2 regions of the Synechococcus sp. KORDI-49 genome follow, and region 1 is predicted to be linked to the other one. Evidence: riboswitches for the same ligand, from Rfam matches in the RefSeq annotation. Region 1 holds a riboswitch; the other holds the start of a gene.

Region 1 (5,122 bases):
GAAGAGCAGCGTCCTCTCCTCTGTGAGAAGTTCCTGGTCAAGGACTACCTCCTGATCGATTACGTCGACAAATCAGGCAACGCCACCAGGAGGCGTATCCGTGTCGAAGAGGTCTATGCCTATGACGACGGGGTCTTTGTCCTTCGTGCCTGGTGCCTTCTTCGTAAGGGGTATCGGACCTTTGTCAGTACCCGTCTGAAGGGGTGTCGTGATGCCTTCTCTAAAGAGACCATCTATGACCTTCTCTCCCGTCTGAAGAAGCGGTCGTATTCGGATCCAGGGAACGTCGCCAAGGAGATCCTTGATGACCTGACGTTGGAGATCGTCATCGCCATCTACTCGTTGATGAACTACTCAACGGGCAAGGGGTATGAGAAGCGGTACGTAAGCGGCAGGAAGAAGACCGCTCTGGTGGATTGGGTTTTGGAGCAATCCATGGCGCAGTCTCTGCTGTCGACGCTTGATGCCGATAAGCGAAGCGAAGTGGAGGACTTGGTTAGGGAGTCCATCGGTGATCACAAGGTCACCCAGAGCAGTTATGAGACCTGTGCTCGGGCAATGAAGAGGAGTCGATACGTCGCCTCTTCCCATGATCGTTATGAGGTCAGGCGACAGGACCTCATCCTCTTTGTGGAGGAGACCCTGGAGGGTGAACCTGCAAAGGACACTGCTGTCACTCGCCTTAAGGAGGACCTGCTGGATCCTTCCTTCCGTATTGGCAAAGAGGTGGACGTTGAGAAGTTCCTGAAGGAGTTCGACAAGGTCAAGAAGGATTCCAAGAAGGCAGAGCGCAAGTACAAGAGCAAGAAGAAAGAAGAGGTCGTCTCCCAGCGGTACAGGCGCTTCGAGCGTGGTGAACCTGCTCGCTTACTGGCGCTGGAGGTTGCACTGCGGCATTTGGAGGACTGCCTTGATGAGGAGCGTGTCCTGATTGGTAAGGACGAATTTGAGGAAAAGATCAGGGAGGAGGTTGCCCAGGCGTTCAAGGAGGAGGAATTGAAGCAGGCAGGGGAGATGTTCCGTAAGCGGGTTGGTCATGGCATCAGCACCGCCTACTGCGCCTTCGGACTACGCAAGGCAAACCGTTCCTGGTTCACGGATTCAACGGGTAAGTCCTGGTTGGATCTTCAGACCCGTAACCAGGCGGACTGATCGAAGCAAACACGAGGGTGTGGGAGGCACCACAAGGGTTTCCGAACACACTCGATCGCTATGCGTCTTCAGCAATGACTACTGAGGTCCCTCAACTGTGGGAGGCGTAATCGCCCTGATGGATCTAAAATCGAGGTAGGCAGAAGACCTGCGTAACGAACTCGGCAAGTAACCCTCTCTCCCAAGCAGCAGACCAGGCACCTGCTGGTCTTGCCGTCTTGCTCAGGGGCAATCGCATTGGCAGTCGGCAAGGGGCGGTAGAAAGGTTATAAGTGGGTATGACGGATCCACCTCCTAAGAGGTTGGCAAAACGAGGAAAGTGCGGTGAGGGAGTCCCCAAGTCCGCCGCTGTCCCGCAACTGTGATGGGGTTCGCCCCTCAGTCAGAACACTCGCCGTCTCCAATCCCTTTCGTTCTCGGCGAGGACCGAGGCATTCCATGAAACTTTCCCTTTTCCCCCTGGTTGCCCTGACCGCTGGATCCGCTGTGGTCCTTGGCACCCATCCCGCTCTTGCTCATGGCACTGCTGGTGGTGGTGCTCTTAGCGGTCTGACCCACCCACTGCTGGGGTTAGATCACCTGCTAATGCTGATGGCAGTTGGCACTGCTGCGTCCTTCATCTCCTCCCAACTGCTGCTGTGGGCACTGGGCGGGGCAGTAATCGGTGCTGTTTTGGGATTCACAGGATTCACCGTCACCTCTGCGGAAGTGCTGGCGGCACTGGCGATCTCAGCGGTAGGTGCGTTGATCCTGGTGGCGGGCAAAGTCGCCAAGACCTCCAACCTCACCACCATCAGCGAGGTGGTGGTCGCAGGAGGGATCGCTATTCACGCCATGCTCCATGGACTGGAGGCACCCAAGGACAGCAGCACCCTGATCTGGTGGAGCGGTGCTCTGCTGAGTTCAGTGCTGGTGTGCGGCGGTTCCTATCTGCTTCTCAAGAAACTGCCCAAATCGGTCAGCAAGGCGGCAGCAGTTGCCTTCCTTGCCATCGGTGGGTTGCTTGCCTTTGGTCCGTTGGGTCTGCTGGCGGGTGGCGCTGGGGCATGACCCTGAACTGCTGAGATCGCCAGTGCCGCAAGCACTTTCGACGCATTAGTCCCCTTCAGTGGCGGCATTCCCTGCCGCCTTTTTTATTGCTTACGGGCAACCGAACCTTGATAGGTGCCCACTACCTCTTCCAAGTGTTCCTGACAGCGGAACACTTGGAAGAGGTTGGTTGGGAGGTGCCATTCCATGAACGGATTCAGTTCTTGAACTCGGAACGGGTCTCCTGCCATCCCTTAGTCGCCCTCTACAACTGTCTCGACTACGGCATCCCTCAACTGAGGGAGGGCAAACCCCAGTGACTCAGGGCAAACTGTCGGAAGGGACATGACCGAAGGACCCATACCGCTAGATGGACGCCAACGAACTGGGAGATCTGCTGCTTGAGGTCTTGCCACCAGATGGGAGCACCCTGGGGAACCTGTCAGCACGGCAATGAGTGCTGAGATCCCTCAACTGGGGGAGGCGTAATCGTCCTGATGGATCTAAAATCGAGGTAGGCAGAAGACCTGCGTAACGAACTCGGCAAGTAACCCTCTCTCCCAAGCAGCAGACCAGGCACTTGCTGGTCTGGATGATTTGGCGGCATATATCCTCTCGGGCGAAAAAGAGTTTCCGAATGAGTTAGACGTAAGAAGAGGGATACAACCATGTTTTTATGCGGTTTTCGCATAAAGGGATACAACCAGGTTTTTATGCGGTTTTCGCATAAAATACTGAATACCGTGACCGATCAATCGACGAGAGGTATAGTTAGTTAGTTAGTTAGTTAGTTAGTTAGTTAGTTAGTTAGTTAACCAACTTGCTAAACACTTGATTGCATAAATTTTTGATCAGTTGATAACAGTTGATGACCTGGAATTGCTGGACACCCTGATTTGGGTCGGGTCAGGCGAAGAGTCTGCAAGAAGGTGCTTCACTAATCAAAGTACTGTGTCAAGAAGAAATACTGCCACTTTGGATTTTTTAGGGTTAAAGTTAGAACGAAATGCAATGAGTGAATGGGAACTATCCGGTGATTATCGACTGTTAAATATGGAGAGAAAAGTTCACCAGTATCGTAGATTTAGTCATAAAAAGGAATTCCTACGCTTAGAAGCAACCCCCTGGGCAGGACCGACGCTTGCAACCGCTGCTCCACAGAATTGGACCCAAGGAACATGGAATCACGTTGGCATGCTGCGCCCCCTGTATCTATTAAAAAATAGAATTATTGACGCGTGGATAGGAAGTTATCAACCAGACATGCCTGACAAGCAAAATCCTGATTTTCTTGTTATAGATTTATGCCAAACTCCCGTAAATCTGTGCGCTAATAATGGGCATCCACTAATTAAAAAAGAAAAAGTAATAAGAGAAGATTTGGACGACTTTCCCTCGCTGGCACTACCATCAGGATTTTTTCCAAAAACAGAACGAATACTCAGATCCCATGGGTTATGGTCAACCTATGCGAGGATGAAAAAGTATAAACCAGAAAAATGGGAGGGCAGAACTAAAGACAATTCAACACTTTGCTACGCAACATGCTTAGGTCTAGAGATTATGACAGGACTTGAGAAAATTAATTATGATCTTGGTCTACTGTCCGGCGAGAGTTTGGTCGTACTTAGAGAATTTGCAAATGAAAAGAGGATTTTACAACTCTTGAAAAATCTGGGGCACAGAGTCATGGAGAAATCACGCATGCACCCTGACCTCACTCCGTGTTTTGATTCCACGTCTGCATTTGACTAAGCAATCAAGTACCACTCATGGAATAAAGATGCTGCTAATGGTGGCGTCATAGACAGTGCTTGACACCAAATAATCTTTAAATTCCCCGAGAACCATGAACTATGCCGATATTGCATAAATGCTTGCGAGCAGAAAAACCTACAATTAATATATGAACTTGAAAAATTTAGACCGAAAAGTGGGCGAATCTCCGCTTGCAATTAAAGATTTTGTTTACGCTCTAGATAAATTTAAAAAGTTACAAGTATTAGTCAAAGAGGCAAAGACACCAGAGGAAATTCTTTTTATAGCAGAATCGTTAGGCATCAAAATAAGTATGAAGCAATTGCAATTTTGGTCAAAAGAATTGAAGGCGCCATATTTTCCTTGGGCACAAATGGGCAGGCAATGGCGGGAGGAATTCTTCGCAAGAAGTAATCATGAGTAGCAATCTTAGGCAGAGAACACGCTCCCGCAAGCGGGAACTCTTTTGCCCGAAACATCCTGACCAAAGAATTTATGGTAATGGCAAGAAATACTTCTTGCATCTACTATCTGCAGATGAATTACGCTCTAGAGGAATGCCAAGCGCCAAGGCAAAATTAATTATCAATGCTTATCCCGTTCTCGTCTTAAGCAATGAGTGGTTAGAAGAACTATTTTGCCCTTTATGTGGTCAAAACACTTGGTACCACGTTATAAGGTATGACCGAGTGAGGCATTCTGTCCGCATTGCGCCACGCGAATTATGGATGCAGGTTGCACATGTTGATCCTCATATGGCAAATCCTAGTGTAAGTGAATTCACAAGAAGATCGTCTAAACGAGCAAGTTACAAAAGATCAGATGGTAAAAGATACTGGGACAAGTAGAAAATATAAAGCAGATGTCTGCCATTCATTCTATATTTCAGGCGATTGTCATCCATACACAAGTACGAACCTTGCAAGGAATGTGAATATGGGTCAAAAATAATCACAACAAAATAAAATCCCCCTGGTCCGTCTCCTCCATTTGGTAATCAACCGTGTGCACCAACTGCGACACATCAATCCAGTACGTCCAGGAGCATTACTTCCACTACGACGCAAAGAGAGCGACTGATGCACTCGCAACGGGTCGAGGACAACTCAAAGGGGCAACAGGGACCGACTGGATGCGAGATCCATACATACATGAATCATAGGGCATGCATCACTTGAAACTG
Region 2 (5,122 bases), 220 kb from region 1:
GAAGAGGTGAGCGAGGACGACATCGCTGAAGTGATCGCCAAGTGGACCGGCATTCCCGTGGCACGCCTGGTGCAGAGCGAGATGGAGAAGCTGCTCCAGCTCGAGGACGACCTGCATCAGCGCGTCATCGGGCAGGACGAGGCTGTGACCGCCGTGGCTGATGCGATCCAGCGGTCCCGGGCAGGCCTCAGCGACCCCAACCGTCCGATCGCCAGCTTCCTGTTCCTCGGTCCCACCGGAGTCGGCAAGACGGAACTGTCGAAAGCCCTGGCCAACCGTCTTTTCGACAGTGACGACGCGATGGTGCGCATCGACATGTCGGAGTACATGGAGAAGCACACCGTGAGCCGTCTGATCGGCGCACCTCCGGGCTACGTGGGCTATGAGGCGGGTGGTCAGCTCACGGAAGCGGTTCGCCGCAGGCCCTACGCGGTGATCCTCTTCGACGAGGTGGAGAAGGCTCACCCCGACGTGTTCAACGTGATGCTGCAGATCCTTGATGACGGGCGGGTCACCGACGGTCAGGGACGCACGGTGGACTTCACCAACACGGTGCTGATCCTCACCAGCAACATCGGCAGCCAATCGATCCTGGAGCTGGCCGGGAACCCGGATCAGCACGGAGAGATGGAACGACGGGTGAATGAGGCCCTGCGCGGCCACTTCCGACCTGAGTTCCTCAACCGTCTGGACGATCAGATCATCTTCCGCAGCCTCGACCGGCAGGAACTCCGCCAGATCGTGAGCCTGCAGGTGGAACGGCTGCGACAGCGCCTGGAGGAGCGCAAGCTGGACCTGCAGCTAAGCGAAAGCGCCTCGGACTGGCTCGCCAATGTCGGTTACGACCCGGTGTACGGGGCGAGACCTCTGAAGCGGGCGATTCAGCGGGAACTGGAGACCCCGATCGCCAAGGCCATCCTCGGGGGACGCTTCAGCGAAGGCCAACGGATCTCCGTGGAGGTCGAGGCGGCCGGGGTCGAAGCCGAGCGATTGGTGCTCAGCTGATCTGCGCTCAGGGAACAAGCAGCGACCAGGTGAAGGCGGCGCCGATGCCGATCCAGACACCGGCGGCGATCTGGCGCCCGTTGCTGCCGACCCCCTCCAGCAGACGGCTGGAGACACCGGTGACGGCCAGCAGCAGCACACCCTGACCGATCAGCAGCCCGAGGCCATAGGCGAACAGCGGAGCCGGCTCAGCGCCGATCACAGCTCCGCCCAGCAGGTATCCGTGCAGGCTGATGGCCGGCAGCAGCAGCCACACCGGCAGGCGTCCGAGGATCACCAGACCTTCGAGCACGAGAGTGAGGGAGACGCAGGCCTCCGCGGCGGTCTCAAGCGCTGACGGCAGAGGAACCAACTGGGAAACGAGACTGCCGCCCAGGCCCAGAGCCAGCAGCGGAAGCACCCAGCGACGGGGCTGACGCAGACCCACAAGAGCGATGGCCAGCAGAAACAACAGATGGTCGGGCCCCAGCAGAGGGTGACCGATCCCGCTGATCACGCCCTGCCAGGCGGTGATTCCGGATCCCTCCGGCATGCCGAAGGGGTGATGGGCCAGGGCGGGAGTCGCGGCGAGCAGAGACAGCAGCGACAGCCCCAGACAGGGCCCAGCCCTGCGGATCATCTGGTTGGAATGCATCGTGTTCGATCCTCGTCGATGAAGAAGTCGGCGGGCGTTCTGACTGACGACGGATCGGCCGGACTGACCGATGGAATCGCTTCACAGCTGCGGGACAGCGCCGGATTTTCACCGGTCTTTCCCCGTTACCTCCAACAGCTGATCTCTGCTGGAACCGAGCACTTCGTTATAGCTGAGTGGATTCATTCCCAAACCATTCCGGAACAGAGCTGTAGGTGGCGGCATTGCGTTCGTTCTCACGCGCCTCCACCGCCCAGCAGCAGGTGCGGCCCAGATCACGTTCCTGAAGCAGCTGATTGGCCCAGCTCCAGACCAGTTCCGCGGTGGTTTCCATCCCAACGTTCGTCATCACACGCAGATCAAGAGCGCCGAGCTCGTGCAGGCGCTGCCATTCCTCCAGCAACGGATCGTCTTCGTTGACGAGGAAAGTGTGGTCAAAGTGATCACGCAGGCGCTGCTCAAAGCCTTTCAGGCCCGAGAAATCCACCACAAAACCGCAGACATCGAGCTGACGGGCCGCGAACCAGAGCGTGAAACTGCGGCTGTAACCGTGAACGAAGCGGCAATGGCCCGGATGACGCCATTGCCGATGACAGCAGGGATACCCCTCGAACCGCTTGCTGCAGACGTGACGGGAGGGAGGGGTCAGCACAAATCAAATGAGGGAGGACGCTGCAGGAAGATCGGAACAGTGCTTGAAGCATGAGGCCTGATGCAGCCCTCCAGCCCCGCCTTCATCAACCAACTCCGTTTTAACGACGCCGGCTTGCTGCCAGCTGTCGCGCAGGACTGGCTTGACGGAGCCGTTCTCATGGTGGCCTGGATGAACCGGGAGTCGATCGAGCACACCCTGCGCAGCGGAGAGGTGCACTACTGGAGCCGGTCCCGCGCCGAGCTCTGGCACAAGGGAGCCACCAGCGGCCACACCCAGATCCTGCGGGGCCTTCGGTACGACTGCGACGCCGACGTGCTGCTGCTGAGCATTGAACAGACCGGAGATGTGGCCTGTCACACCGGGGCCCGAAGCTGTTTCTACGAGGCCGGCGACACCCGCAGCGACGGAGGCAGCGACGCCCTGCCGCCTCCAGCGGATGCCTGCACGGAGCTGTATCGGGTGATCCGTGGCCGGCAGAGCCAACCGGAGGAGGGCAGCTACACGAACAAGCTTCTGAGTGGCGGTGACAACCGGATCCTCAAGAAGATCGGCGAGGAAAGCGCTGAGTTCGTCATGGCCTGCAAGGACGATGTGCGCGAGGAGATCGCCGGTGAAGCCGCCGATCTGATCTTTCATATCCAGGTGGCCCTGGCTCACCACGGCGTCAGCTGGCGGGAGGTGCAGGAGGTGCTGGCGGCGCGGCGTGGAGCTCCGCGCCGCCCTTGATCACTGGCCGGTGATCGGGCCGAAGCGGTTGGGCTGAGTCCGCACCCAAGACAGGGTCTGACGATCGCGATCGCTGGGCGTGAGCACCGGATCGGCTCCTTGATGCACAGCCAGGGCATCAAGGGAATCATCGCTGTGGCCCCAGAGCCCGAAGGCATGGCCGAGCTCATGCAGAGCCGTGGCCTCCAGCGCCTGGGCACGAAGCTCCGGCGAAATCAGCAGCTCAACCAGCGGTTCCCGGCGGCGCTGGCCGGCACGGTTGAGTTCCGCCAGCCGCAGCACGCTGCGTCCGTTGCTGGCTCTCCATCCGGTGTCGGTGCGACGCCGTGGAGGTCGCTGGCGAAGGATGCGGATCTGCGCACGCTCAGGCTGATCCACCAGCACCACAGGAACCTGCTGACGCCAACGGGAGAGTGCGGTGTCGACAGCGCGACGCCAGCGCACACTCCAGCGGTCCGCGGGGTCAGGGACCGGTTCGATCCAGAGGCACCAGCGGGGGAGACTCGGCAGGCCAAAGGCCGTGGTGGCGAGGCGCTTGGCGTAACCAGGCGCCTCACCCTCCCGTGACTGAGCCTGCAGAGGCTGCTTCAGAAGGCGGATCTCAGCAGCGGGAGGACAGGGCTCAGCCTGCATCAGGCCGCCGGCAGGCCAACCCCTCGGGCCATCAGCGTGGCCAGCATCGGGATGGAGGCGAAGCCGAGCAACTCGATGTTGATGATCCAGCTCAGGCGTCCGGCCAGAGCCTCGCTCACCTTGGGAAGTTCACCCTTGCGCAGTGGGATCGCCCAGAGGATGTAGGTGATGGTCGGATACAGCGACAGCGCACCGACGGAGAGGTAAATGCCGACCTTCCACCAGAACAGTGGATTCTCCGTGTAGAAGGCTGAACCCTGCCCGAAGTGGATCACCCGCAGGATGCCGCTCACCAGGAGAGCCAACGCTGCAATGCCGTAAACGATGTCGGTGATCACCATGGCCGTGGCCTCGCCACGGTCGGGATTCGCCTTGATCAGACGCCTCTCCAGCACGAGAGCGCCGAAGCAGACCATGAAGCTGAGGTAATGGACGTAGGCGACGCCAGCATTTTTGGCGACATCCGTTGTGAGCGCGACCGCCAGTGTCATGAAAACAGGGACGACAACGGCGCGACCCTAGCGGCATACAGCCTCACAACTGCTGATTATCTTCAGCAAGAAGAAGAAACACTTTAACTATGGATAAAAAGTGAATTCCGCAGTCTTTATTACACCCACCAAATGAAAACACTTTGGTTCTAAGTTCAATTGAGTGATCGCGTCATGATGGTGAGCTCACTAAGTGCTTTTCTTGGAGAAATCGGCCGCCACCAGCTGCTGACCCCGGAACAGGAACTGATGATGGGGAGAAAGGTTCAGGCGATGGTTGCCATCACTGAACGTTGTCATCTTGCAGGCGGATCCGGGCCAGCATGCGACTACAACGATGAAGAAAAAGTGGTGATTCGCCGCGGCGAGCGTGCGAAAAATCAAATGATCACCTCCAATCTGCGTCTGGTTGTCAATCTGGCCAAGCGCTACCAGGGCAAAGGCCTTGATCTGCTTGATCTGATCCAGGAAGGCACCCTCGGGCTCACCCGCGCCGTTGAGAAATACGATCCAACCCGCGGACATCGCTTCTCCACCTATGCCTACTGGTGGATTCGCCAGGGCCTGAACCGAGCGCTGTCGACGCAGAGCAGAACGATCAGGATCCCGGTCAACGTCAACGAAAAACTGACCAAACTGCGTGCCGCCAAAGCACGCCTGATGCAGCGCAACGGTCTCACCCCAACGACCGAACAGCTGTCTGAATTCATGGCGATCCCTGTGGCCGAAGTCGAGGATCTGCTCGCCTGCGAACTGCGCAGCGTCACCGTGAGCCTGCAGGGAGTGGTCAAGTCGAAATCAGACCCCTCGGAGCTGGTCGACGTGTTGCCCAGCGATGAACTTCCCCCGATGGAACGCGCGGAGATCGCCGAACGCTCCGCTTCGGTCTGGACTCTGCTGAGCAAAGCCAACCTCACCCCGAAGGAACGGACGGTGGTGACCCTGCGTTTCGGCCTCGACGGCTCCAACGAGTGGCGC

What was found. A riboswitch is a leader RNA that binds a small molecule or an ion and turns the genes downstream of it on or off. The one in region 1 is predicted to bind cobalamin.
Region 2: another riboswitch for cobalamin. It lies ahead of KR49_RS00365 (HupE/UreJ family protein); the one in region 1 lies ahead of KR49_RS12285 (HupE/UreJ family protein).

What each region holds. Positions count from the first base shown of each region.
Region 1 is NZ_CP006270.1:2,441,341-2,446,462, forward strand. Features, by position in the region: gene KR49_RS12280 (hypothetical protein) at 1-1,152, shown strand, start outside; cobalamin riboswitch at 1,418-1,566, shown strand; gene KR49_RS12285 (HupE/UreJ family protein) at 1,591-2,202, shown strand; gene KR49_RS13430 (substrate-binding domain-containing protein) at 3,061-3,936, shown strand; gene KR49_RS14010 (hypothetical protein) at 4,115-4,363, shown strand.
Region 2 is NZ_CP006270.1:73,033-78,154, reverse strand. Features, by position in the region: gene clpB (ATP-dependent chaperone ClpB) at 1-1,005, shown strand, start outside; gene KR49_RS00365 (HupE/UreJ family protein) at 1,013-1,624, opposite strand; cobalamin riboswitch at 1,651-1,813, opposite strand; gene KR49_RS00360 (6-carboxytetrahydropterin synthase) at 1,806-2,291, opposite strand; gene hisIE (bifunctional phosphoribosyl-AMP cyclohydrolase/phosphoribosyl-ATP diphosphatase HisIE) at 2,352-3,020, shown strand; gene KR49_RS00350 (peptidase) at 3,021-3,653, opposite strand; gene KR49_RS00345 (DUF2214 family protein) at 3,653-4,144, opposite strand; gene KR49_RS00340 (sigma-70 family RNA polymerase sigma factor) at 4,322-5,122, shown strand, end outside.